DNA from 3 places in the Paenibacillus sp. GYB004 genome. Region 3 is predicted to be linked to each of the others. Evidence: riboswitches for the same ligand, from Rfam matches in the RefSeq annotation. Region 3 holds a riboswitch; each other region holds the start of a gene.
What was found. A riboswitch is a leader RNA that binds a small molecule or an ion and turns the genes downstream of it on or off. The one in region 3 is predicted to bind ZMP and ZTP.
Positions count from the first base shown of each region.

Region 1: it holds a riboswitch for ZMP and ZTP, as region 3 does, so the genes downstream of both, PV433_RS13820 (bifunctional 5,10-methylenetetrahydrofolate dehydrogenase/5,10-methenyltetrahydrofolate cyclohydrolase) here and purT (phosphoribosylglycinamide formyltransferase 2) in region 3, are expected to answer to the same signal.
Region 2: it holds a riboswitch for ZMP and ZTP, as region 3 does, so the genes downstream of both, rpiB (ribose 5-phosphate isomerase B) here and purT (phosphoribosylglycinamide formyltransferase 2) in region 3, are expected to answer to the same signal.

Region 1 covers NZ_JARBDB010000031.1:52,216-59,746, forward strand. Annotated here, with positions in the region: gene PV433_RS13800 (ABC transporter ATP-binding protein) at 1-936, shown strand, start outside; gene PV433_RS13805 (spore coat protein) at 1,130-1,696, shown strand; gene PV433_RS13810 (helix-turn-helix transcriptional regulator) at 2,059-2,928, opposite strand; gene PV433_RS13815 (ABC transporter substrate-binding protein) at 3,342-4,661, shown strand; ZMP/ZTP riboswitch at 4,716-4,800, shown strand; gene PV433_RS13820 (bifunctional 5,10-methylenetetrahydrofolate dehydrogenase/5,10-methenyltetrahydrofolate cyclohydrolase) at 4,906-5,772, shown strand; gene PV433_RS13825 (cyclodeaminase/cyclohydrolase family protein) at 5,769-6,422, shown strand; gene purN (phosphoribosylglycinamide formyltransferase) at 6,424-7,038, shown strand; gene PV433_RS13835 (GNAT family N-acetyltransferase) at 7,185-7,531, opposite strand, start outside.
Region 2 covers NZ_JARBDB010000015.1:25,849-33,379, forward strand. Annotated here, with positions in the region: gene PV433_RS09075 (L-threonylcarbamoyladenylate synthase) at 1-77, shown strand, start outside; gene PV433_RS09080 (manganese efflux pump MntP) at 146-712, shown strand; gene PV433_RS09085 (low molecular weight protein arginine phosphatase) at 809-1,390, shown strand; ZMP/ZTP riboswitch at 1,493-1,573, shown strand; gene rpiB (ribose 5-phosphate isomerase B) at 1,743-2,201, shown strand; gene PV433_RS09095 (TIGR01440 family protein) at 2,250-2,867, shown strand; gene glyA (serine hydroxymethyltransferase) at 2,926-4,173, shown strand; gene upp (uracil phosphoribosyltransferase) at 4,458-5,087, shown strand; gene wecB (non-hydrolyzing UDP-N-acetylglucosamine 2-epimerase) at 5,110-6,252, shown strand; gene PV433_RS09115 (AtpZ/AtpI family protein) at 6,424-6,666, shown strand; gene PV433_RS09120 (ATP synthase subunit I) at 6,659-7,036, shown strand; gene atpB (F0F1 ATP synthase subunit A) at 7,073-7,531, shown strand, end outside.
Region 3 covers NZ_JARBDB010000040.1:72,983-80,513, forward strand. Annotated here, with positions in the region: gene PV433_RS16660 (VOC family protein) at 1-1, opposite strand, end outside; gene PV433_RS16665 (sulfite exporter TauE/SafE family protein) at 281-997, shown strand; gene PV433_RS16670 (hypothetical protein) at 1,071-1,781, opposite strand; gene PV433_RS16675 (hypothetical protein) at 1,778-2,545, opposite strand; gene PV433_RS16680 (SPFH domain-containing protein) at 2,558-3,742, opposite strand; gene PV433_RS16685 (aminotransferase class I/II-fold pyridoxal phosphate-dependent enzyme) at 3,928-5,217, shown strand; gene PV433_RS16690 (hypothetical protein) at 5,378-5,998, shown strand; ZMP/ZTP riboswitch at 6,137-6,217, shown strand; gene purT (phosphoribosylglycinamide formyltransferase 2) at 6,303-7,463, shown strand.

The DNA of each region.
Region 1 (7,531 bases), on a different contig from region 3:
AGCTTCCAGGGTGAGCTGACATATGGGGAGCTGATCGGTTTTCTGCTGTATGTCAACCTGTTTTTCAAGCCGATCGAGAAAATCAACGCCCTGCTGGAGATGTATCCGAAAGGAATGGCCGGCTTCAAAAGGCTGACCGAGCTGCTCGATACGGCTCCCGATGTGGCCGATTCGCCGCATGCGGTCGACGCCGGCAAGCTGCACGGGAATATCGAGTTCCGCGACGTGACGTTCGGCTACGAGGGACACGCCAAGGTGCTGCAGCATATCGATTTGCGGATTCGCGCCGGAGAAACGGTCGCCTTCGTCGGTCCGTCCGGGGCGGGCAAAACGACGCTGTGCAGCCTGATCCCGCGGTTTTATGAGGTGGACGGGGGAGCGATCGAGATCGACGGAACCGATATCCGCTCGATGACGCAGCGCTCGCTCCGTCAAAATATCGGGATTGTGCAGCAGGACGTTTTTCTGTTCACCGGCACGATCCGCGAAAACATCGCTTACGGCAAGCTGGATGCGACGGAGGCGGAGATCCGGGATGCCGCGAGACGGGCGCATCTGGAGTCGTTCATTAGCGCACTGCCGGCCGGCTATGACACACAGATCGGCGAGCGCGGCATTAAGCTGTCGGGCGGGCAGAAGCAGCGTCTGGCGATCGCGCGGATGTTCCTGAAAAATCCGCCGATTTTAATTTTGGATGAGGCGACTTCGGCACTGGATACGGAGACGGAAGCCGTCATCCAGCAAGCGCTTGAGGAGCTGGCTGTCAACCGGACGACGCTCGTCATCGCCCATCGTCTGGCGACGATCCGTCATGCTGACCGCATCGTGGTCGTCACCGAAGACGGAATCGCCGAGCAGGGGCGGTACGAGGAGCTGGTTCAAGGCGGCGGCGTCTTCGCGGGGCTGCACCGGGCCCAGTTTCAGCCGGTGCCATGACGGCTTGTAGACCCGTGCAGACTAGGAGCGGAACCGGGATCGGGAGCGGGAAGGGACAGGCGGTCTGAAGAAGCCGTGTACATGAAAGCCATGCTTCTTCACATAATTTCCTTGGAAGCGGGAACAGTAACGGAGGTGGAAGCTGCTGCTCTACCGGCTTACCGAACCGAATTCTAAGGAGATGAACGAACCGATGCCTTTCGGCGCGCACGAAACGATGGAAGTCCATGAGATCCTTGACGGAACGATGAACATGATCAATCATTTTTCGTATTACGCCCTGCAAGTGCAGAACCCGGAGCTGCGTACGATGCTGGAGCGGCATCTGCAGTCGGCTGCTCAAGCTTACGACCAGTTGGTTGCGTATACGCACGATTACAGCACTGCCTCCGGCCGGATGCAGCCGTACGGAATGCCGCAGGTTCAGCCTCAGCAAGTGATGTACGGGCTTCGTCAACCGGCCCCTCACACGCCAATGCAAGGGCAGTTCGACGACCGCCAGATCGCTGCGGCGATGCTGAGCTGTCACAAAAACTCAGCCAAAAACCATATAGCCGGCTCGCTTGAATGCGCCGACCCGAACGTTAGGCAGATGCTCGTGAACGGTGCGGTCGCCTGCGCGAACCAAGCGTATGAAGTGTTCCTCTTCATGAACCGGCAAGGCGAGTATCAAGTGCCGACGATGCAGGACCACACGGCCAAAACGTTCCTGCACACGTACCAGCCGATGCAAGGCGGCTATATGCCGAACGGGAACTAGAAGCTTTTTTACAGGGTGCCGGTAAGCCGGCGCCTTTTTTCTATATGGAGCAAGTGCAGCTGGGAGGGCGAGTCTGCTTGCGGCGGGGTGCAGGAGGCAAGCGTTGTGAAAGATGGAGGAGGGAGGGGGGAGAAGGGAAATTGCAGGTAGAAGCCGTAGGAAGCAAGGCCCGAGTCGAACCCCGGCCCTAGTCTCTGCCCCAGCTAAACGCCCCCGCCGCAAACTTGGCCTCACGGCGAATTCCTCCCGGTCTTGCCTCCAGTGTTTGACGATCCGGCATCCAACTTTGCCTCACGCAGAGTCCCGCCCCGGCCCTTGATCCAGGTTTTGGGGGCGGGGCCGCGGTCTAATTCGAAGCTGATCTATTGATAGGCCATCGAAGGCGTTACCTGCATCATTTTCCGGTATTGGTCGGGCGTCATCCCGACCTGTTTTTTGAAGACGCGGCTAAAGTGGGAAAGGTGTTTGAAGCCGACTTTGTAGCACACGTCGGTGACGGTATGGCCGTCGCTGTGGAAAAATAAAATTTTAGCCTGATTGACCCGGCGCGTGTAAATATAATCGAACACCGTCATGCCCGTCACCTCGCGGAACAGCTTCATCAAATGAAAGCGGTTTAGGTGGAGATCTGCGGCCATCTTGTCGAGCTCGATATCTTCCGCATAACCTTCCTCGATATAAGCGATCATCCGCTGCACATGCCGCTCCCGGTCCGTGACGTTGGCGCGGGCAACTTCCATATCGACCTGACATTTCTCATAGATCAACATCAGCAGATCGAAAAAAGCGCTAAGCAGTCTGTTCCGGTTGATGACGTCGTTTTTGTAATACACGTTGTTGATACGCTCCAAAATGCTTTCGAATTCCGTTTTGGATTCCGCATCGAGCCGGATATGATGGTTGCCGAGCAGCTCGAACGGCCGGAGCGGTCCGCACGCAAGCAGACTGGGGCCGAACAGTTGAACCAGATGCGGATTAAACGAAAACATCGTGCGCACATATTCCGAAGAAGGATGTACTTTCGGGCAATGGCGGGTCATGCCGTTCATAATAATCAGATCGCCGGACTCCAAAGGAATGATCCGGTCGCCGATCAAATAATCGCACCGACCGCTATGGAAATAGTAGATTTCGTATTGGGAATGAGAGTGAAAAGAAGTAGTGACGGGGAAATAATTCCATTTGTAATAATATTCGGTGAACATCCGGATAGGATTAGACTTTGGTTTCATTCCGATGACATCCTCCTTTATCCCGCGCACAGCTATCATGTATCTGTATTATACCACAGCCGTCTTAGGCGAGAAGCAGGAGGATTAAGCCCGGACCCCCCGTCCGCTTATTGCTTGATTACCGCCTGCCGCCTACCGTCCGTCCGCCTGCCATTGCCTTCCCCCGCCTGCCGCCCAGCCGCTGATAAACTCCATCGCCCGATATCGCCCCGCCCCCGTCTGACCGCTCTGAACCGACTCCAGTCCATATCAAGCCGATGACGGGGTTTCCCCAAAAAACCACTGACAGTTAAATGAACCGCCAGCCTTCCCATTCGTGTCTAAAGCCATTAGCCGGAGTGCTGTGCTATATTTCTAATATGAAATCGCTTGCAGATCAAATTTTAAGCAGATAACGATAAGGGGTGTTCACTATGAGTAAAAAAATAGTAAACAGTGTACTAGCAGCAGCGCTTGTATCCACAATGCTGGCCGCATGCGGAGGGAAAGGCCAAGCCGGTGTGCAGGGCGGGGACGTCCAGCAGCCGCCGAAGAAGGAAGAGCCGATCGAGCTTGTGTTCTATGACGGAGGCGGCGACTGGCCGGAGGAGCGGTTCGAGAGAGAGATCGGAGGTCCGATCAAACAAAAGTTTCCGCATATTACGCCGAAATTCGTACCGATGACGAACGGGAAAAAAGTGCAGGAGATGATTACAGCCGGCGAGCAGTTGGACCTCATTTTCTCGTCGACGGGACTCGTATACAACAATTTGCTTCAGCATGAGCTTCAAACCGATATTACACCGCTCATCGAGAAATACAAGTTCGACTTGAACAAGCTCGAACCGGCGGTCGTCGACCAGATGAAACTGCTGGGCGGTGGAGGCATGTACGGGCTGCCGGTATTCATGTCGCCTGCGACGGTGTATTACAATAAGGACATCTTCGACAAGTTCGGCGTTCCGTATCCGAAGGACGGGAATACGTGGGACGATCTGTACGATCTGGCCAAACGGCTGACGCGGGAAGATGGTGGCGTCACCTATCGCGGGCTGTTCGTATCCGCCCAGCATTTCATGAGGCTGAATCCGTATTCGCTCAAAACGTTCGACCCGGCCACTCAGAAGGCGTCCTATTCCGAGGAAAAGTGGAAAAAGCTGTTCGACAATCTGACCCGTTTCTATACGCTTCCGGGATATAACATGAACGGCAACCTGACGTATGTAACGAATCAGCGCAATACGTTCGTCAAAGACCGGACGGTCGCGATGTGGATTCCGGTCAGCACGCTGCACACGGCCCAAGAGCTGGAAGGCATGAATTGGGATCTGGCGACATTCCCGGCGATGGCCGATCAGCCCGGCGTAGGACCGCAGCCGTACCCGAACGCGTTCTGGCTGACGAATACGAGCAAGCATAAGGATCAGGCGTTCCAGGTGATGGCTTATCTGGCTTCGGAGGAGTTTCAATTGCCCGGCGTGAAGCGGGGAGAGTTCATATCCGCGCTGAAGAGCGAGGAGCTGAGAAAAGCGTTCGGCCAAGACGCGGCGATGTATAAAGGGAAAAACAGCAAAGCGATCGTACCGGCCAAGTTCGCTCCGGCGGCGCCGATCGGGAAATTCAACAGCGTCGCGGAAGGCAACCTGCTTACAGGCTACAACAACGTGATCCTCGGCAAAAAGGACGTCAATACCGCGCTGCGGGAAGCGGAGGAAGCGACGAACAAAAAGATTCAGGAAGAGCTGAAAAAATAGAGCTATCCTGCATTGCCAGCACGGATGAACTTTGATATGATGAGGGCAACTGAACAGTCCGCACGCGACTGGCGAATCAAGTGGGGCACCACTGGGGAGCGTGCGGAAGGGACAACTGCCGCTCGCCTGGGTAAAGTGTCCGGAGTACCGCATATAGCGGCTGCTTCGGATGCTTTTTTTTGTTGTACGCCATTGCAGATATCGGGGATCTGTTAGGGTTCCGCGATAACCGGGAGGGATACGTATGGGAGTATGGTTAAGGGCGAAGGAAACCGCCGAGCAAGTCCGTGCGGAAGTAGCGGCAGAAGCAGAGCGGCAGCGTGCGAACGGAACGATACCGAAAATAGCGGCGCTTGTAGTTGGAAACGATCCGGCTTCCGTCTATTACGCGGAGACGAAACGCAAAGTCGCGGCGAAGCTCGGAATCGAGTTCGAACTGATGATGCAGCCGGGTGACGTTACGCAGGAGCAGCTGATCCGTATCGTATCGAAATGGAGCAGGGATGCAGCCGTACACGGAATTATGCTGGAGCTGCCGCTGCCTGCTCACATCTCGACTTCTGCGGTAGCGGAGGCGATCGATCCGCTCAAAGACGTTGACGGGGTCACACCGGCCAACAGGCTTGCCGTCATGACCGGCGAGCCTGGATTAGTTCCGGCTACCCCGCAGTCGTGCATCCGCTTGCTGAAAGCATACGGCTATACGCTGGAAGGGAAAAATGTGACGCTGGTCGGACGCGGTCAAACGGTCGGTTTGCCGCTGTTCCATATGCTGCAGCGGGAGCAGGCGACCGTCACCGTATGTCATTCGCGAACTCCCGATTTGACGTTTCATCTGAAACACGCGGATATTGTCGTAGCCGCTGTCGGGAAACCGGGAGTTATTACCTGGGAAATGATCCGGCCCGGGACGATCGTCATAGACGCGGGCATCCATGAGCTGCCGGATGGTAGGATTACCGGCGATGTCGATCCGCGTGCGATCGAGGTTGCGGAAGCGATGTCTCCGGTTCCCGGGGGCGTAGGCGCTTTAACGACGGCGCTGCTGTTCGAAAATGCGATGCGGGCGATTCGGCTGCAGCAGCAGGCTGGAAGGGAGGCTGCACGATGATGGAGCAGCAAAACGCGATGTTCGACCGGACGATCCGGTCGTTTGTTCAAGAAGCGGGAGCGGCTGTTCCGACGCCGGGCGGAGGCAGCGTCTCGGCGCTCGTCGGAGCGCTCGGGACCGCGATGGTGTCGATGGCGGCCAATTTTACCCAAGGCGCGAAATTCGCCGGAGCGGAAGCGGCGATGAAAGAAGTGGTCGGCCGGCTGCAGGACTGGACCCGGGATTGCGAAGACTTGCTGGAGGCGGACGTCGCTTCTTTTGAGCGGTATATGTCGGCTCTGAAGCTGCCGAAGTCGACGGACGAGGAGAAGCGGGTGCGTGCGCAAGCGATCCAGGATGCGGCGGGCCAGGCGATCGAAGTGCCGCTCGCGCTTATGCGCGTATGCCGGGACGCCCTTGAGCAAACGGTGCGTATCGCGGAGTCCGCCAATCCGAACGTCATCTCCGATCTCGGGATCGGCGCGATTTTGTTCGATTCGGCGGCTCAGTCCGCTTATTTAACCGTAGAAATCAATCTGGCCTCGCTGAAAGACGAGGAAGCGAAGCAGCGGTACGACGAACGGGCGGCTGCGCTGCTCGGGGAGACGGCAAGGCTGAAGACGCAAGCCGTAACCGCCGTACGCGGGATCATCTGGAGAGGAAGCAGGTAGGATGCCGAAACTGAATATAGCTATATTCGCTTCGCACGGAGGCTCGAACGCCCAGGCGATCATCAATGCCGCTGCAGCAGGGAACATGAACGCAGCCGTTAAAGCGGTGATCAGCAACAATTCGCAGTCGGGAGCGCTGGAGAGAGCGAAGCAAGCGGGAATTCCCGGCTTTCATCTCAGCTCGAAAGCTTATCCGGAGCCGGAAGCGCTGGACCGGACGATACTGGATACGTTGATCGCACAAGAGGTGAATCTGATCGCGCTGGCCGGCTATATGAAAAAGCTCGGTCCGCAAACGCTGGCCGCCTACGCCGGACGTATCGTGAACATTCACCCGTCGCTTCTGCCGAAGTTCGGCGGACACGGGATGTACGGCCATCGCGTGCACGAGGCGGTGCTCGCTGCGGGCGAGAAAGAGACGGGGGTAACGATGCATCTGGTCGACGGCGAGTACGACGAAGGACCGGTGATTGCGCAAAGCGTCGTGCCCGTCGAGCCAGGCGATTCGGTCGAGACGCTGGCTGCGCGAGTGTTGCGCAGAGAGCATGCGTTTTACGTCGAGACGCTCGGACGGATTGCGGACGGAGAGATCGTGCTGCCGCCGCTGAACGGTTGAGGCTGTGGAGGAGGAGCCTAGACGCGGCTCGATCCGGTAAGAAGCGTTTACACTCGATACCGTGCGAATGAAGAAAAGTACTACCATTTAATACCAAATTGATTATACAAAGCCCGGGCATGTCAGGTCATGCTGCCGCCCTGGCTCTACGCGCCGGCCCAATAGAGATGCTCCAGCGTAACGAGCCAGGTTAATCCTAGTGACTCGGCCAGGAGGACCGATGGCCGGTTACGGTCTTCGACCTGATATCGCGGGATGAGATTTCGGCTCAGCAGTCCATTGCCGGCGGCTTGTACGACTTTTTTGGCGTAACCGTTACCCCGATATTCCTCTGCGGTATGGACGGCGCCGACTTCCCAAACTCTGCCGTAATTGCGAAAGACGATGCAGGTGCTGGCAGGTTTTCCGTCAGTATAGAAACTGTAAGACCTCGCCCCGTGAGCGAACAGCTGCTCGATTTCTCCAAGCTCGTATCCGTTGGAGAGCCACATCG
Region 2 (7,531 bases), on a different contig from region 3:
CGTCTTCGGACGGGATCGGACTGGCCGTGATGAACCGGCTGAACAAAGCCGCCGGCCACCGGATCGTACAAGTATGACAAGCTAGAATGTTTCCCGGATTGTCCGCATATGTTGGTTAGGAACATTGTGGACACGGGGTGATATCATGACAGCGCTGGCAACTGCGGCCGAGATGGGGCAACTGATCACGATAGTCGTTATGAGTATTGCTCTCGGGATGGATGCTTTTTCCCTCGGAATCGGCATCGGGTTAAGAGGGGTACGGCTGCTGGATATTGCTAAAATCAGTTTGATCATCGGGTTGTTCCATGTGGTCATGCCGCTCGCCGGCATGTTCATGGGCCATTATCTGGGCTCACTGCTCGGCGACGTCGCCACGATGACCGGCGGGGGGCTTCTGGTGCTGCTGGGCGGCCATATGATTTTCAGCTCGCTTCGGGGCCAAGAGGTAAAACCGATCGATCATCGCACGTTATGGGGACTGACTTTTTTCGCATTCAGCGTCAGCATCGATTCGATGTCGGTTGGCGTATCGCTCGGCATGTTTTCCACCGACCTGGCTTTCACCGTCCTAATGTTCGGTTTGTTCGGGGGCGTGATGTCCGTATTCGGCTTGCTGCTCGGCCGCAGGGCCGGACACTGGGTCGGAGAGTATGGGGAGGCGCTCGGAGGAGTGATCCTGCTGGCGTTTGGTATCCGTTTTTTGATATAAACGAGTGCATGAGGTACAATAGATGCGTAATCTGCCGGTCGTGGCTGCCTAACTACACTTGACTGACATGTAGAAGCGGGAAAGCGGGGGAGACGGATGTACGAACGGATCTTATTTGTATGTACGGGCAACACGTGCCGCAGTCCGATGGCGGAAGGTTTATTTCGCAAGCTGGCGGCGGAGGCAGGGCTGGACACCGAAGCCCGTTCGGCGGGCGTATCGGCCTGGGACGGTTCGCCGATCTCGAAGCATTCCGCCAACATTTTGCGGAGCCGGGGATTTGCGGGCAGCCTGACTTCAAGCGCGCTTTCCGGAGAGACGATAGCTTGGGCGGATCTGATTCTGACGATGACGACCGGGCACAAGCAGACGATCCTTCGCCGGTATCCGGAATCTGCGGATAAAGTGTACACGCTCAAAGAGTTTGCCGAGGACGACCCTTCGGTTACGGAAACGGTTGCGGAGCAGCAGCGGTTTCACTCCGAGTTGCAAATCAAGCAGGCGCTCGGACAGACGATTACGGAGGACGAGCTTCGCCGGGCGAAGCAGCTTGGGCTCGGGATGCCCGATTTCGATATAGCCGATCCGTTCGGCGGGGATCAGGAAATCTACGAGCAATGCGCGGACGAGATCGAGTCTTATGTGGTGAGGTTGATACGCAAGCTTGCGCAGGGCTAACCGCGGGCGGGCAGTTGCCCGCCCGGAGTGGCAGCAGATGCGGAGACAGTTCTTCCGTCTTTACAGCGCTGACAGGATGCGTTATGATACAGGTAAGAGTAAGGACTCCGATGTAACTGGCGACAAGTGGAGATTACCACAATGGAGCATCGGGGAATACGGCCGGTCGCCTGGGCAAAGAGCAGCGGCGTTTCCACGTGGAACGCAAGTCATGCTCTTTTTTCGCTTTCCGTCGGTTATACTAGTACAAAGTCAAAGCTGACGGCATATCCCGGAGACGGGGCGTGATCGCCGGGGGCATTTTGAACTTGTACCAGGCGCAAGTCTAACTTCAGGAACGGAGGTAGCACGAATGAAAATCGCAATCGGTGCGGATCACGCGGGTTTCCGGTTGAAGGACGAGATCGTGGCTGTATTAAAATCGGAAGGGCATGAGGTGGAGGATTTCGGCTGCAATTGCTCCGATTCCATCGATTATCCGGACTATGCTGTGCCTGTGTGCGAGAAAGTGGCTGCGGGAGAGGCGGATCGGGGAATCCTTATATGCGGAACGGGGATCGGCATGACGATTGCCGCCAACAAGGTGCCGGGCATCCGTTGCGCGCTCGTGCACGATTTGTTCTCGGCGAAAGCGACCCGCGAGCATAACGACTCGAACGTGCTCGCTATGGGGGAACGGGTGATCGGACCTGGGCTTGCGCTCGAAATTGTGAAGGTGTGGATCGGAACCGATTTTTCCAAAGGACCGCGGCATGAAAACCGGATTCGCAAAATCAAAGAGCTTGAAGATAAATACGCGCTTCATCCATAAAGCCGGTAAAAGGCTCGGCTGAAGCAGACGGAAGGGGAGCGGCTTTCCGTGAGTAGCAAGCAGAAGGAAGAAGGGCCGAATCTGGTCCAGATTGGCGCAGACGTGGAGCAGGTTCTTCGCGAACTGGTGCAGGCGGGCAGCATACGGCCGGGTCAGATCGTCGTGATTGGGACAAGCACAAGTGAAGTGATCGGCCAGCGAATCGGAACGTCCGGCACCGGAGCGGTAGCGGAGCATATTTTTCGGGCTGTCGATACCGTGCGTCGGGAAGCCGGCTTTTATCCCGCCTTTCAATGCTGCGAGCATCTGAACCGCGCGCTTGTCGTAGAGCGGGAGATGCTGCGCTCCTATCCTCAACTGGAGGAAGTATCGGTTGTGCCGGTGGGCAAGGCCGGCGGCTCAATGGCCGCATACGCTTACCGCCATCTGCGGGACGCTTGTGTCGTCGAAACGATCGCAGCACACGCCGGATTGGATATCGGCGATACGCTGATCGGCATGCATCTTCGCCGCGTTGCCGTTCCGGCACGTCCGTCGGTAAGGACGATCGGTCATGCTCACGTCACCATGGCTTATACCCGTCCGAAGCTGATCGGCGGGGTTAGAGCCGTATACGAGCTGGAACAGCCCGATCTGAAGGGCGGCGGCGGTACTTTTTGTGATTAGTCTGCAAGATTTTATGATTATACACCTTACTACTATATAGCGGGAGGAACTGAATATTATGGAACATTTGCGTAAAGCCGATCCTAAGATTGTAGAAGCGATGAATTTGGAGCTGGGCCGTCAGCGCGACAAAATCGAGCTGATCGCTTCCGAGAACTTTGTCAGCCAGGCCGTTCTGGAAGCTATGGGAACCGTACTTACTAATAAATATGCGGAAGGATATCCGGGCAAACGTTACTATGGCGGCTGCGAATACGTGGATATCGTCGAAGATATCGCTCGCGACCGCGCGAAAGAGCTGTTTGGCGCAGAGCATGCCAACGTTCAGCCGCACTCCGGCGCCCAGGCGAACCTGGCGGTTTATCTGGCGGCCTTGAAACCGGGCGACACGGTACTCGGCATGAATCTGGCCCATGGCGGCCACTTGACTCACGGCAGCCCGGTTAACGCATCCGGCATTTTGTATAATTTCGTAGCCTACGGAGTAGGCGAGACGGATTCCCGCATCGACTACAACGAAGTGCGTAAAGCCGCTTTCAAGCATCGTCCCAGAATGATCGTAGCCGGAGCAAGCGCATATCCGCGCATTATCGATTTTGAAGCGCTCGCTTCGATCGCGAATGATATTGGAGCCTTGTTCATGGTCGATATGGCTCACATTGCAGGTCTTGTTGCTGCGGGTCTTCACCCGAATCCGGTTCCACACGCACACTTCGTGACCACAACGACTCACAAGACGCTTCGCGGTCCGCGCGGCGGATTGATTCTGTGCCGCAAGCCTTGGGCGGCAGCGATCGACAAAGCTGTATTCCCGGGCACGCAAGGCGGTCCGCTGATGCATATCATCGCCGCTAAGGCGGTAGCGCTCGGAGAAGCGCTGCAGCCGGAATTCAAAACATACGCGCAAAAGGTCGTCAACAACGCCAAGGCGTTGTCTGAAGCGCTTCTCGCCGAAGGACTCGATCTGGTGTCCGGCGGTACGGACAACCATTTGATGCTGATCGATCTGCGCAATATCAATCTGACCGGCAAGGACGCTGAGCATCTGCTCGACGAAGTCGGCATTACTTGTAACAAAAACGCCATTCCGTTTGACCCGAACAAGCCGATGCTTACAAGCGGCGTGCGCGTCGGTACGCCGGCGGCCACTGCCCGCGGCATGGATGAAGCGGCGATGAAAACGATCGCGAAGATCATCGCGCTGACGCTTAAAAACCCGACCAGCGAATCGGCTCATAACGAAGCACGCGGCCTGGTGAAAGACTTGACCGCTCAATTTCCGCTCTACGCGGGACTTGGCTATTAAAATGATAAGCAATCCGTTGAAGGGGACCGCTAACTTGCGGTCCTCTTTTTTCGTTCGAACGCCGCTTGTAGAATGTGGCCCATCGGATTGAGGAGAATGTAGTAGATCCCGGAATTTAGGGAATGCTAAATGCGGTTTAAAGCGCGCCGGGAGCGGGCAAAAGTTTCGTGCAACGAGATACGTACAGTGATATAATAGACAAGGTTCGCCTTCGACAGGAAAAACCAGATGCAACAAGCATTCGACGCCGATCGTACCGACGGATGCTGCCCGGGAGGACGTTTATGAGCAAGGTTTACGTGTGTGATCATCCGCTGATTCAACACAAAATGACTTACATAAGGGATAAAAACACGACCACAAAAGATTTCCGCGAGCTGGTGGACGAAGTGGCGACGCTTATGGCCTATGAGATTACGCGGGATATTCCGCTTGTCAGCGTAGAAGTGGAAACGCCGGTACAAAAGGCCGAGAGTAAAATTATCTCAGGCCGGATGCTCGGCCTTATCCCCATATTGCGTGCGGGGCTCGGCATGGTAGACGGCATCCTGAAGCTGCTGCCCGCCGCCAAAGTCGGACATGTCGGCTTGTACCGCGATCCGGATACGCTGCAGCCAGTCGAGTATTACGTGAAGCTGCCTACAGATGTGCAGGAGCGCGAGCTGATCGTCATCGATCCGATGCTGGCGACCGGAGGCTCGGCTAACGCCGCTATCGAAGTATTGAAGAAACGGGACTGCAATCAGATCAAGCTGATGTGCTTAATCGCCGCACCGGAAGGTATTCAGGCTGTACAAGAGGCCCATCCGGACGTTGACATTTACGTGGCTGCCGTCGACGAGTGTCTAAACGATCACGGCTATATCGTACCGGGATTGGGAGATGCCGGGGACCGGCTGTTCGGCACGAAATAAACCGAAAAAGGGGAAACGAAGCATGAGCCGCATTCGGGTAATGACGATTTTCGGCACACGGCCGGAAGCGATTAAGATGGCGCCGCTTATATTGGAGCTGAACAAGCGTACCGAGCAGATCGAATCTTTGGTGTGTGTAACCGCCCAGCATCGGGAGATGCTCGATTCGGTTATGGAGATTTTCGGAATCAAGCCGGATTACGACTTGAACGTGATGAAGGAAAGACAGACGCTCAACGAAGTTGCGATTCGCGTCCTCCAAGGACTGGAGCCGGTCCTGAAGGAAGCGAAGCCGGATATCGTGCTGGTGCACGGCGATACCGGGACGACGTTTCTGGCGAGCTATGCCTCGTTTATGCAGAAAATCTCGATCGGACACGTTGAGGCCGGGCTGCGCACGTGGAATAAAATGTCCCCGTATCCGGAAGAGATGAGCCGCCAGCTTACGGGTGTATTGGCGGACTTGCATTTTGCTCCGACGGACTGGTCTGCCGACAACTTGCGTAAAGAAAACAAGTCGGAATCGTCCATCTACGTGACGGGCAATACGATAACCGACGTGATGTCGCATCTCGTGAAGGAAGGGTATACCCATCCGGTGCTCGATTGGGCGAAAGGACGCCGTCTCGTACTTGTAACCGCTCACCGCAGCGAATCGCTTGGCGAGCCGCATAGACGGGTATTCCGGGCGATCAGGCGGATCGCCGACGAGTTTGACGATATCGCCATCGTGTATCCGGTGCATCCGAATCCGGCCGTTAAGGGGCCTGCGCACGAGCTTCTCGGCGGGCACGAGCGGATCAAACTGATCGATCCGTTAGACGTGACCGATCTATATAACTTTTATCCGCATACGCATTTCATTCTTACGGATTCGGGCGGCATTCAAGAGGAAGCGCCTTCCTTCGGAATCCCGGCGCTCGTGCTGCGGGATACGACCGAACGTCCGGAAGGAGTCGAGTCCGGGGTGCTGGAGCTCGTAGGAACGGACGAGGAGCTCATCTACGAGCGCGCCAAAACGCTGCTAAGCGACAAGGCGGCTTACGAGCAAATGAGCAAAGCGGCGAACCCTTACGGAGACGGACGCGCTTCCGAGCGGATCGTCGACGCTATTTTGCATCATTTTGGCAAGCGTGGACAAGCTCCCGAGCCATTCCGCATATAATGTCGAAATAAAGAGGGAGAACCGTACAGCGCAACTGTACACTGTATGGTTCTCCGAATCCGGGAACCGTTGAAGCACAAGGGTTGATATGTTTCCTGTTCACACAATGTTTGATTTTATATTGATTGACAAACCTCAATTTACTTCGCTAAAATAAATGAGGATTGTAAGGTGTCTGAAGTGAAGAATCCGAACAACAATGAAAGCCCTTGGCGTGTATTAGGTTGGTTTGGCGTTGCTGGAATAGATGTAGCCGTGTGTGTAGCTCTCGGGTATTTTCTTGGAAAGTGGCTGTCGGAATGGCTGGGTGGAGGGCCGATTTGGAACGCGGTAGGTGCTCTGACAGGATTAGTAGTGGGAATCGTCAACATCGTCTACTTCATTAAGAAACTTACGGAGGAAACAGATGGATGATTTGAGTACCCACCTAAGAACGGTAATGAGAGTATCGCTTCTTTTGATGTCCGCAACTTTACTTTTGTGGGCGAGTATGGTCGATTATCGGCCATATGCAGCTGGTTTTGCTCTTGGTTTGGTCGTCAGTCTGATCAATACGTATTATTTGGGAATGAAGATCAAACAAATGACCATACTAATAACTAGTCAGCCAGGTAAGCGGTTTAATCTCGGATTTATGACTAGGGCAGCCATGGCTATTTTGGTAGTGATGCTTGCTTATCAGTTGGAAGGAACGAATGTTTATGCGACCGTAGGCGGGTTGTTTACCTCCCAGTTTATAGCCGCATTCGTTGGTCTCTTTTCAGGGTTCAACAGGAAATCATAGCACGATTCTATCGGTTGAAGGGGGTGAAACCTAAAGATGCATGAATCACCGATTATCGATATCGGAGGCTTTAGACTCGATCTTTCAGTCGTTATTATGCTAGCGGTAACGTCCTTGATCGTATTCGTTATAGCACGGCTGTCTGTTAGGAAGTTGTCGGTGGAGAGTCCTTCCGGCCTGCAAAACTTTATGGAATGGGCCGTAGAATTTATCCGCAACACCATTGCCAGCACGATGCCGATGAAGTACGGCAAAGCATTCGTATCACTCGGGATGACGCTGATTATTTTCATTTTTGTAGGGAACATTCTCGGTCTTCCATTTGCTGTTATTACCGAGCACGAGCAGCCAGTGGAAGCGATTGCGACGGCGAATTCAGCTGTTTTTGAGGAGCTGAAGGCTGAAGGAGAAGAACATCCGCACGTAGGGTTGCTTTGGTGGAAATCACCTACAGCCGACCTGGGTGTTACATTCGGACTAGCTCTCGTTGTGTTT
Region 3 (7,531 bases):
AATCAAACAACCCCTTTTTCAATTTTTCTTCGGCTCTTCTAGTACAATATGCAAGCTTACTTACCTGTTTAACAAGGACGCCGCTTCAAATTCATCTGAGGATATGCATAAGATTCGTGCCCAAGCAGCGAAACCCTCTTGATTACAGCTTGCATTAGAAAAGTTATCCTGCCTCCTCTTCTTACCAGCTGCTCCCCTTCATTTTATCCATATTAAACTTTATAATAGGTGGACGGTTTCGTTCGCAAAAGTAATAATATGGAAGTGAAGTGATGCCTTGATGGAGGATTGGATTCTGCTCGTTGTGATTGTCCTTGCCGCCTCACTGCTGCAGACCAGTACCGGGTACGGCTTTTCAATTATCGGCACGCCGTTTTTGTTTCTGATTTACCCGGCTCATACCGCTATTCAGATCAATATTATTCTGTCGCTCTGCCTTTCCTTTGTGATGATCTATAACATTCGCAAGGAAATCGATCCGGTTTTATTAACCCGATTAATCAAAGGCAGTATCCTGGGGTTAGTACCGGGAATTTTCATTTATTTATACGTGGATGTTCAATGGTTGAAAATGGTCGTAGGCGGCCTGATCCTGCTCTTGACGGCACTTCTGATCCTCAAGCTGACTGTCCGGCAGACCGTAACCAAAGATTATGTCACCGGCGGCATCTCGGGTCTGTTAACGACGAGCATCGGGGTGCCCGGACCGCCTCTGCTGCTCTACTTCGCAGGCGTCGGCACTCGCAAGGAGACGCTTCGCAGCACTACGCTGGCCTACTACCTGTTCGTCTATTTGGCCAGTTTGATCATGCAAATCGGATTGGACGGGACGAATTCCGAGACGTGGATCTCGGCTGCGATTGCGTTGCCTTCGCTGTTCCTCGGGATTTTCCTGGGGCAATTTTTATTTAAGTATATGAATCAACAGGTATTCAAAATGATTACGTACGTCATCCTGCTTTTTACCGGGTTTTATCTGTTGATCAGCAGTATGTAAAAAACCTCCACTCCCGCGTTCTAACGGAGTTGGAGGTTTTTTATTCCATCGGGCCCGGGAGCGTTCCCGGGGTTCATCCGACCGGAGAACCGCAATATTCGCACTCTTTGCTTTGGCCTTGTACCAGCTCGGTCTTGTAGCCGCAGCCCGAGCATTCTACGACTTTCACAGCGGGTACGGCTTCTTTTTTCACGGGAGCAGCAGCGGGCGCCGCCTGCATGCGGGAGTACCCCGTCTCGATCACGATGTTCACGTCATGTCTGTGAGGGACGGCATGCGCGTTCCGGAACAACACTTCGCGGGAATACGAATCTACGAACGCGCCCGGCAATCGTCCGGTATAGATCATATGACAGATATCGTTCATCACCGTATGGGCATTTTGTTTGGTCATGTCCGCGATTCGGTCGATCGATGCGATATGCTTATGTACGGTCAGATTTTCGTAATAGGTGTACATCTGATGCAGCTTACGCTCCTTGCGTCTGGCCCATAAACCAAGGAGGACGCCGGGAAGCGCAAGGAATAGAAACGTAATCGCGGCGAACAGGACGACATCCCCGGGATGCTCCTGAACCATCGCCACCATGTACACGAACGACATGAACGCCCAAACGACCATCAACGACACGGAAATTAATTTTATATCGTCAATTTTCAAATGATTGGCGTGGCGGTGCTTGTAGATCCGGAACAGCAGAAAGAAAACGCCGATCGGAAAAAACAACGTACAGCCAATAAACACCAAACAGCCGTGAACGGATGGCTTTGCCTGATAATTCATCCGATACTTTCTCCTCTCGATGCCTCGCTCCGAAGCTTGCGTCTCCGCGTCTCCAGATCCGTGAGCACGTCCTGTGCGAGCTGCCGGGCCATCTCCAGATGACCGGCATGACCGTTCTCTTCACGCAGCAGACGCACGCAATTCTCCAGTTCCCTCATTTGCCACAGCAAGCTGTCTTCCAGTTGGGAGACAGAAGGGCGGCTGACCGGATCGCCGGCGGACAAGCGCTCGGCCAATTGTTCCACAAGCGAATGCAGCAATTCCTTCTCTCTGCCGCTCCCGTCTAACGCCAGCAGCTCCCGGATTGTGTGCAGGGAACTTTTCATTTGCTTCATAAATACGCTCCGCTGTCGAAGCTCCGTCTCGTGTTTCGCAACGAACCGGACGTACCGGCCGGACGCCTTTACACCTGCGGCGAGCAAGACGAGCATGCCGGCCTGAACCCCGGCATAGACAGGCCACGACAGGCGGAAAGCAAACCCGAACACGAACGTAATCACCAGTACAGCCGCTCCATACAGCACGATCAGCGTGCCTTGCACCAAATAAGCCGGTACCAGCTGTTTCTCCTTCGCTCCGGCTCCGACCCGCTCCCAAACAAAGCGGAAGGCGAGAAGCTCGGCTACAAGCATAGCGGCCCCGGAGACGATACTATGCACAAGCGGCAAGCCGATCCGGCTCAACAATCCGAACGAACCGGCGGTCGCGGCAGCCGCGATTAGAAAAAGCACCGTCATCAAGCCAGTCACGTTGCGTTTGCTCATCGTCTTCTCCTCTCAACCCAGCTTATGTCCGCATTCCTTGCAAAACTTCTCTCCGGGTTGAAACTCCTGCTTACACGAGCTGCACTGCAGCGTCTGACTCTGCCCGCATTCCGGACAAAACTTGGCTCCCTGCGTTATCGAAACGCCGCAATGCCTGCACCCTCCGGCCATCGCCTGCCCGCACTTGGCGCAGCTCCGGGCGTTCGCCGGGTTGTCCGCTCCGCAGGCTGCGCACGGATGGTACGGATCGCCGCAATTGGAGCAAAACTTCGAACCTGCGGTAATCGGGTGGCCGCACTTGCTGCAGCCAGACGCCGGGGCGCTCGCCTGCCGGGACAGCTCGGACATCGTTCTCCCCATCGTGCCTCCGATTCCGGCTCCCATCTCCATGCCGATGCCGACTCCCATAAACGTTCCGGAAGCCGCCTCGTTTTGCGCCGCACTTTGCAAGGTGTCGAACGTCCGCTCCTGATGATACGTGTAGCCGAGAATGTCCATCTCCGCTTTTTTGGCCAAAGCTTCCTTCAGCCGTGCCGTTACGGAGTCGCTTTCCGGAATGTTGATCGAGTCGGTATGAAAGTTCACCAGCCGGATTCCGTAGGATTGGAATGCCGGAGCGATCCGCTCTTCGATATGTTTCGATATTTCGCCGACATACGCATTGATCTCCAGTATGCTGATCTTCTTATGGATCAAGTAGCTCGAGATCAGTTCGTTAATATTCATCATCATGACGGCCCGAAAATGTTTGCCGAGCGTCGCCTGATCGTATTCCTCAACCGTTCCGATCAGCTTGGTCAAAAAACTCCGGGTGTCTTCGATCTGAATGCCGAACTGCCCGAACGCCCGCACCGATACCGGAACCTGGTATACCGGGTCCTTCAACTGGATCGGCGCCGCCGTCCCCCATTTTATATTCAGCGTCCGCAGCTTGTTGACGAACCACACCTCCGCCGTAAACGGCGACTTGCCGCCGAACGGAAGCTTGACGATCGAAGTCAGTATCGGAATATTTTGCGTAGAAAGCGTATGGCGCCCGGCCGGAAACACATCCAGCGCCTGTCCGCCCATGAACAATAACGCCTCCTGCGACTCGTTCACGATCAGCTGAGTCCAGGTGCCCAGCTCCTGATCCGGATATTTCCAGGCCAGCACATCGGCAGGCCCGTCGTATTTCACCACTGTAATCAGTGCCATCGTCCTATCCCCCTGTCGATCGGTCCATTCTTTCCCTCGTAAAGACTATTCTGATTATAGTACGAACAAACTATTTTTTCGATTCCTATTTATAGCTAGTGTCGAAAGAAGGACGGAACGCAAGGAGATCCGGCTGGCCGCAGCGAATAGTAGATTCATGGAAAATAGACTAGGAGGCCGCCTTAATGAGCGACTTAGAGGCAAAAAGCATAAATGATCTACAGCAACTCGAACAATCTTTACAAGCACGGTATGAGGCGTATCAAAGCCGCAGGCTGCGCCTGGACATGTCGCGCGGCAAGCCTTGCCCGGAGCAGCTCGATCTGTCGATGGGCATGCTGGATGTACTAAGACCGGACGAGGCGCTGAGGGCGGCGGACGGTACCGATCTGCGCAATTACGGAGGGCTGGACGGCATTCCCGAAGCAAAGACGCTGTTCGCTTCCATCCTGGGCGTCCAGACCGGCGAGATCCTCATTGGCGGCAACTCCAGCCTGAATATGATGCACGACACGATCTCCCGGGCGATGCTGCACGGCGTAGCCGGCGGCGAAGTGCCGTGGAGCAAGCTTCCGTCGGTCAAATTTCTGTGTCCGAGCCCGGGGTACGACCGCCATTTCGCAATCTGCGAGCTGTTCGGCATCGAGATGATCGTCGTCGATATGCGGCAGGACGGTCCGGATCTGGACCGGGTCGAGGAGCTGGTACGGGGGGACGAGTCGATCAAAGGCATCTGGTGCGTGCCGAAATACAGCAATCCGGACGGTATCACGTACTCGGATGAAGTCGTCGATCGTCTGGCCCGGATGGTGACCCAAGCGTCCGACTTCCGGATTTTCTGGGACGACGCGTACACGGTTCACCATCTGAGCGATACGCCCGACCGCTTGAAGCCGATTCTGGAGGCTTGCCGGGCTGCGGGCCATCCGGATCGTCCGTTTATTTTCAGCTCCACTTCCAAGATCAGCTTCCCCGGAGCCGGCGTAGCGGTGATGGCCGCCAGCGAGCATAATCTGAGCTTCATCCGCAAGCAGCTCTCGGTGCAGACGATCGGACCGGATAAAATCAACCAGCTCCGTCACGTTCGCTTCTTCGGCAGCGTTGACGGCGTTCACGCCCATATGGAAAAACATGCTGCGATCATCAAGCCGAAGTTCGAAGCAGTGCTGGACATCCTCGAGTCGGAGCTGGGCGGACTGGGAATCGCCTCCTGGAACAAGCCGAACGGCGGCTACTTCATCAGCCTGAACACGCCGGACGGCTGTGCCAAGGAAGTAGTCCGGCTGGCCGCCGATGCCGGGGTCACCTTGACGGGAGCCGGCGCCACGTATCCGTACGGACACGATCCGCGGGACCGGAATATCCGGATCGCTCCGACCTTGCCGCCGCTCGGGGAGCTGCGGACTGCGATCGAGGTGCTGGCGCTGTGCGTGCAGCTGGCGAGTGTGCGGAAGCGGCTTGCCGGAAGCCAGTAAGCCGGTACAAAGCCTCATTTCTCTAATTCAACTCAAACACATCTGGTCAGGCAGCCTTCGTTCACGAGTTGAACCGAGGCTGTTTGTTTTACTCGGATAATCGCGATTCTATTGCCGCTTTCGGCAGCAGGCTGCCGCTAATTTGGGGAGGGATTCCAGGATGCGTCAATCCATCGTTATTTGTATTAGCGGTCCTTCGGGTGCAGGGAAAAGCTCATTAATGGAAAGAAGCGTCGAGCTTCTCGAAGATGCAGTCAGTTTTTATTTCGATGCCTATCAATCGACGCTTCGGTTTCCGGACGATTTGTTCGAGAGGATCAACCGCGGAGAGAAGGTCAACCCCCATGAAGTTAGAAATGACGAGTTTCTTAGGGATTTGACTCAGTTACACAATGGAATGGAAGTAACCGATCCTTGGAACAGAAAATTGATGCCAGCCAAGTTTATTATTGTGGAGGAGCCTTTCGGACGACTTAGGGAAGGGATGGACGCGATCATTCATACCTCGGTTTGTATCGATCTCCCGCTGGAGATTTCTCTGTGCAGAAGGATGATTAGAAATCTGACCTATGATTATGTAAACGAACCGCCGCAAGAGCGGTTGGACCGGATCTTGAACTATGTAACCAGCTATCATGATTTTGAAGGAAAGGCGATGCGACACCTCTACGAACACCTTAAATTAAGGTCGGATCTGCTGCTGGACGGTCTTAAATCGAAAGAAACGATCGTTCAACAATTACTGGAACATTTGAAGGAAATCAATCAGCGTCAGCAGTAGCCGGTGTTCGTTCGTGACCGGCCTTTGATTGGTCCTTATCCTCCAGGGGGAATGCGAGGCTAATGATAACCGCAGTTGCCGGGCACGAGGCCAATTGCATTTCGAACCGGATTCCGGTATGATCAAGCTGACAATTCAACGTGTATGTGTAACTGGCGGAGCATGGGGAACCATGAGGGAGCACATGGACGGTAACGGCCGTACGCCTGGGCAGAGGTAAGGGGACTTGGTTTCTCCTTGCCTCTTTTTGGTTTTCTTGCGGGAAATGGGCATGACAAAATAGAACGAATTGAGGGACAAGCCGATGTTGCGTACAACCAAATTGCTGCTGTTAGGCTCTGGAGAACTGGGGAAAGAAGTGATCATCGAAGCTCAGCGCCTGGGCGTGGAGACGGTCGCCGTAGACCGCTACGCGGACGCGCCTGCCATGCAGGTCGCCCACCGCAGCTACGTGATCGATATGCTGGATGCGGAGCGGCTGCGGGCCGTGATCGAGCAGGAGAAGCCGGATCTGATCGTACCGGAGATCGAGGCGCTGGCCACCTCGGAGCTGGTGAAGCTGGAAGCGGAAGGCTACCGCGTCATCCCGACCGCCCGCGCGGCGAAGCTGACGATGGACCGCGAAGGGATACGCCGGCTGGCCGCCGAGAAGCTGGGACTTCCGACGGCCGGCTACAAGTTCGCCGATACGTACGAACAGTTCGTGCAAGCCGTCAAGGAGACCGGCTACCCTTGCGTCATCAAGCCGCTCATGAGCTCGTCAGGCAAAGGGCAAAGCGTGTGCCGGGAAGAGAGCGATATCGAGAGCAGCTGGAATATCGCGATGGAAGGCGGTCGGGTACAGAACGGCCGGGTTATCATCGAAGAGTTTATCCGATTCCAATCCGAGATTACGCTGCTGACGGTCCGTTCCGTAAGCGGGACAAGCTTCTGCGCTCCGATCGGACACATTCAGGAGAACGGAGATTATATCGAGTCTTGGCAGCCCCACGAGATGACGGAACAGCAGATCGCGGAAGCGAAGCATATCGCGAAGACGATTACGGACGAGCTCGGCGGTTACGGCTTGTTCGGCGTCGAGCTGTTTCTGGCCGAAGATAAAGTGTACTTCAGCGAAGTTTCGCCGCGGCCTCACGATACCGGGCTGGTGACGCTGGTCACGCAAAATTTGTCCGAATTCGCCATCCACGTCCGCGCCATCCTCGGCTATCCGATTCCGGAGATCGTACTGGTAACGCCGGGCGCCAGCCGGCCGCTGAAGGCGGATCGCGAGCTGGAGCATTACCGGATCGGCGGTGCGGCCGAGGCGCTGGCCGTCTCGAACACGCAGTTGCGCATCTTCGGCAAGCCGGTTACGAAGGCAGGACGCCGTATGGCGGTAGCTTTATCGTCCGCTCCCACGGTTCAAGAAGCACGCGACCGCGCCAAGCAGGCGCTGGACAAGCTGTCCGTCGAGGAAGCATAGGAGATTCAACCGATCCGGAACAGGAACAAGACACGGGGCCGCCTCCCTGCCCGGGATTCGGGTAATAC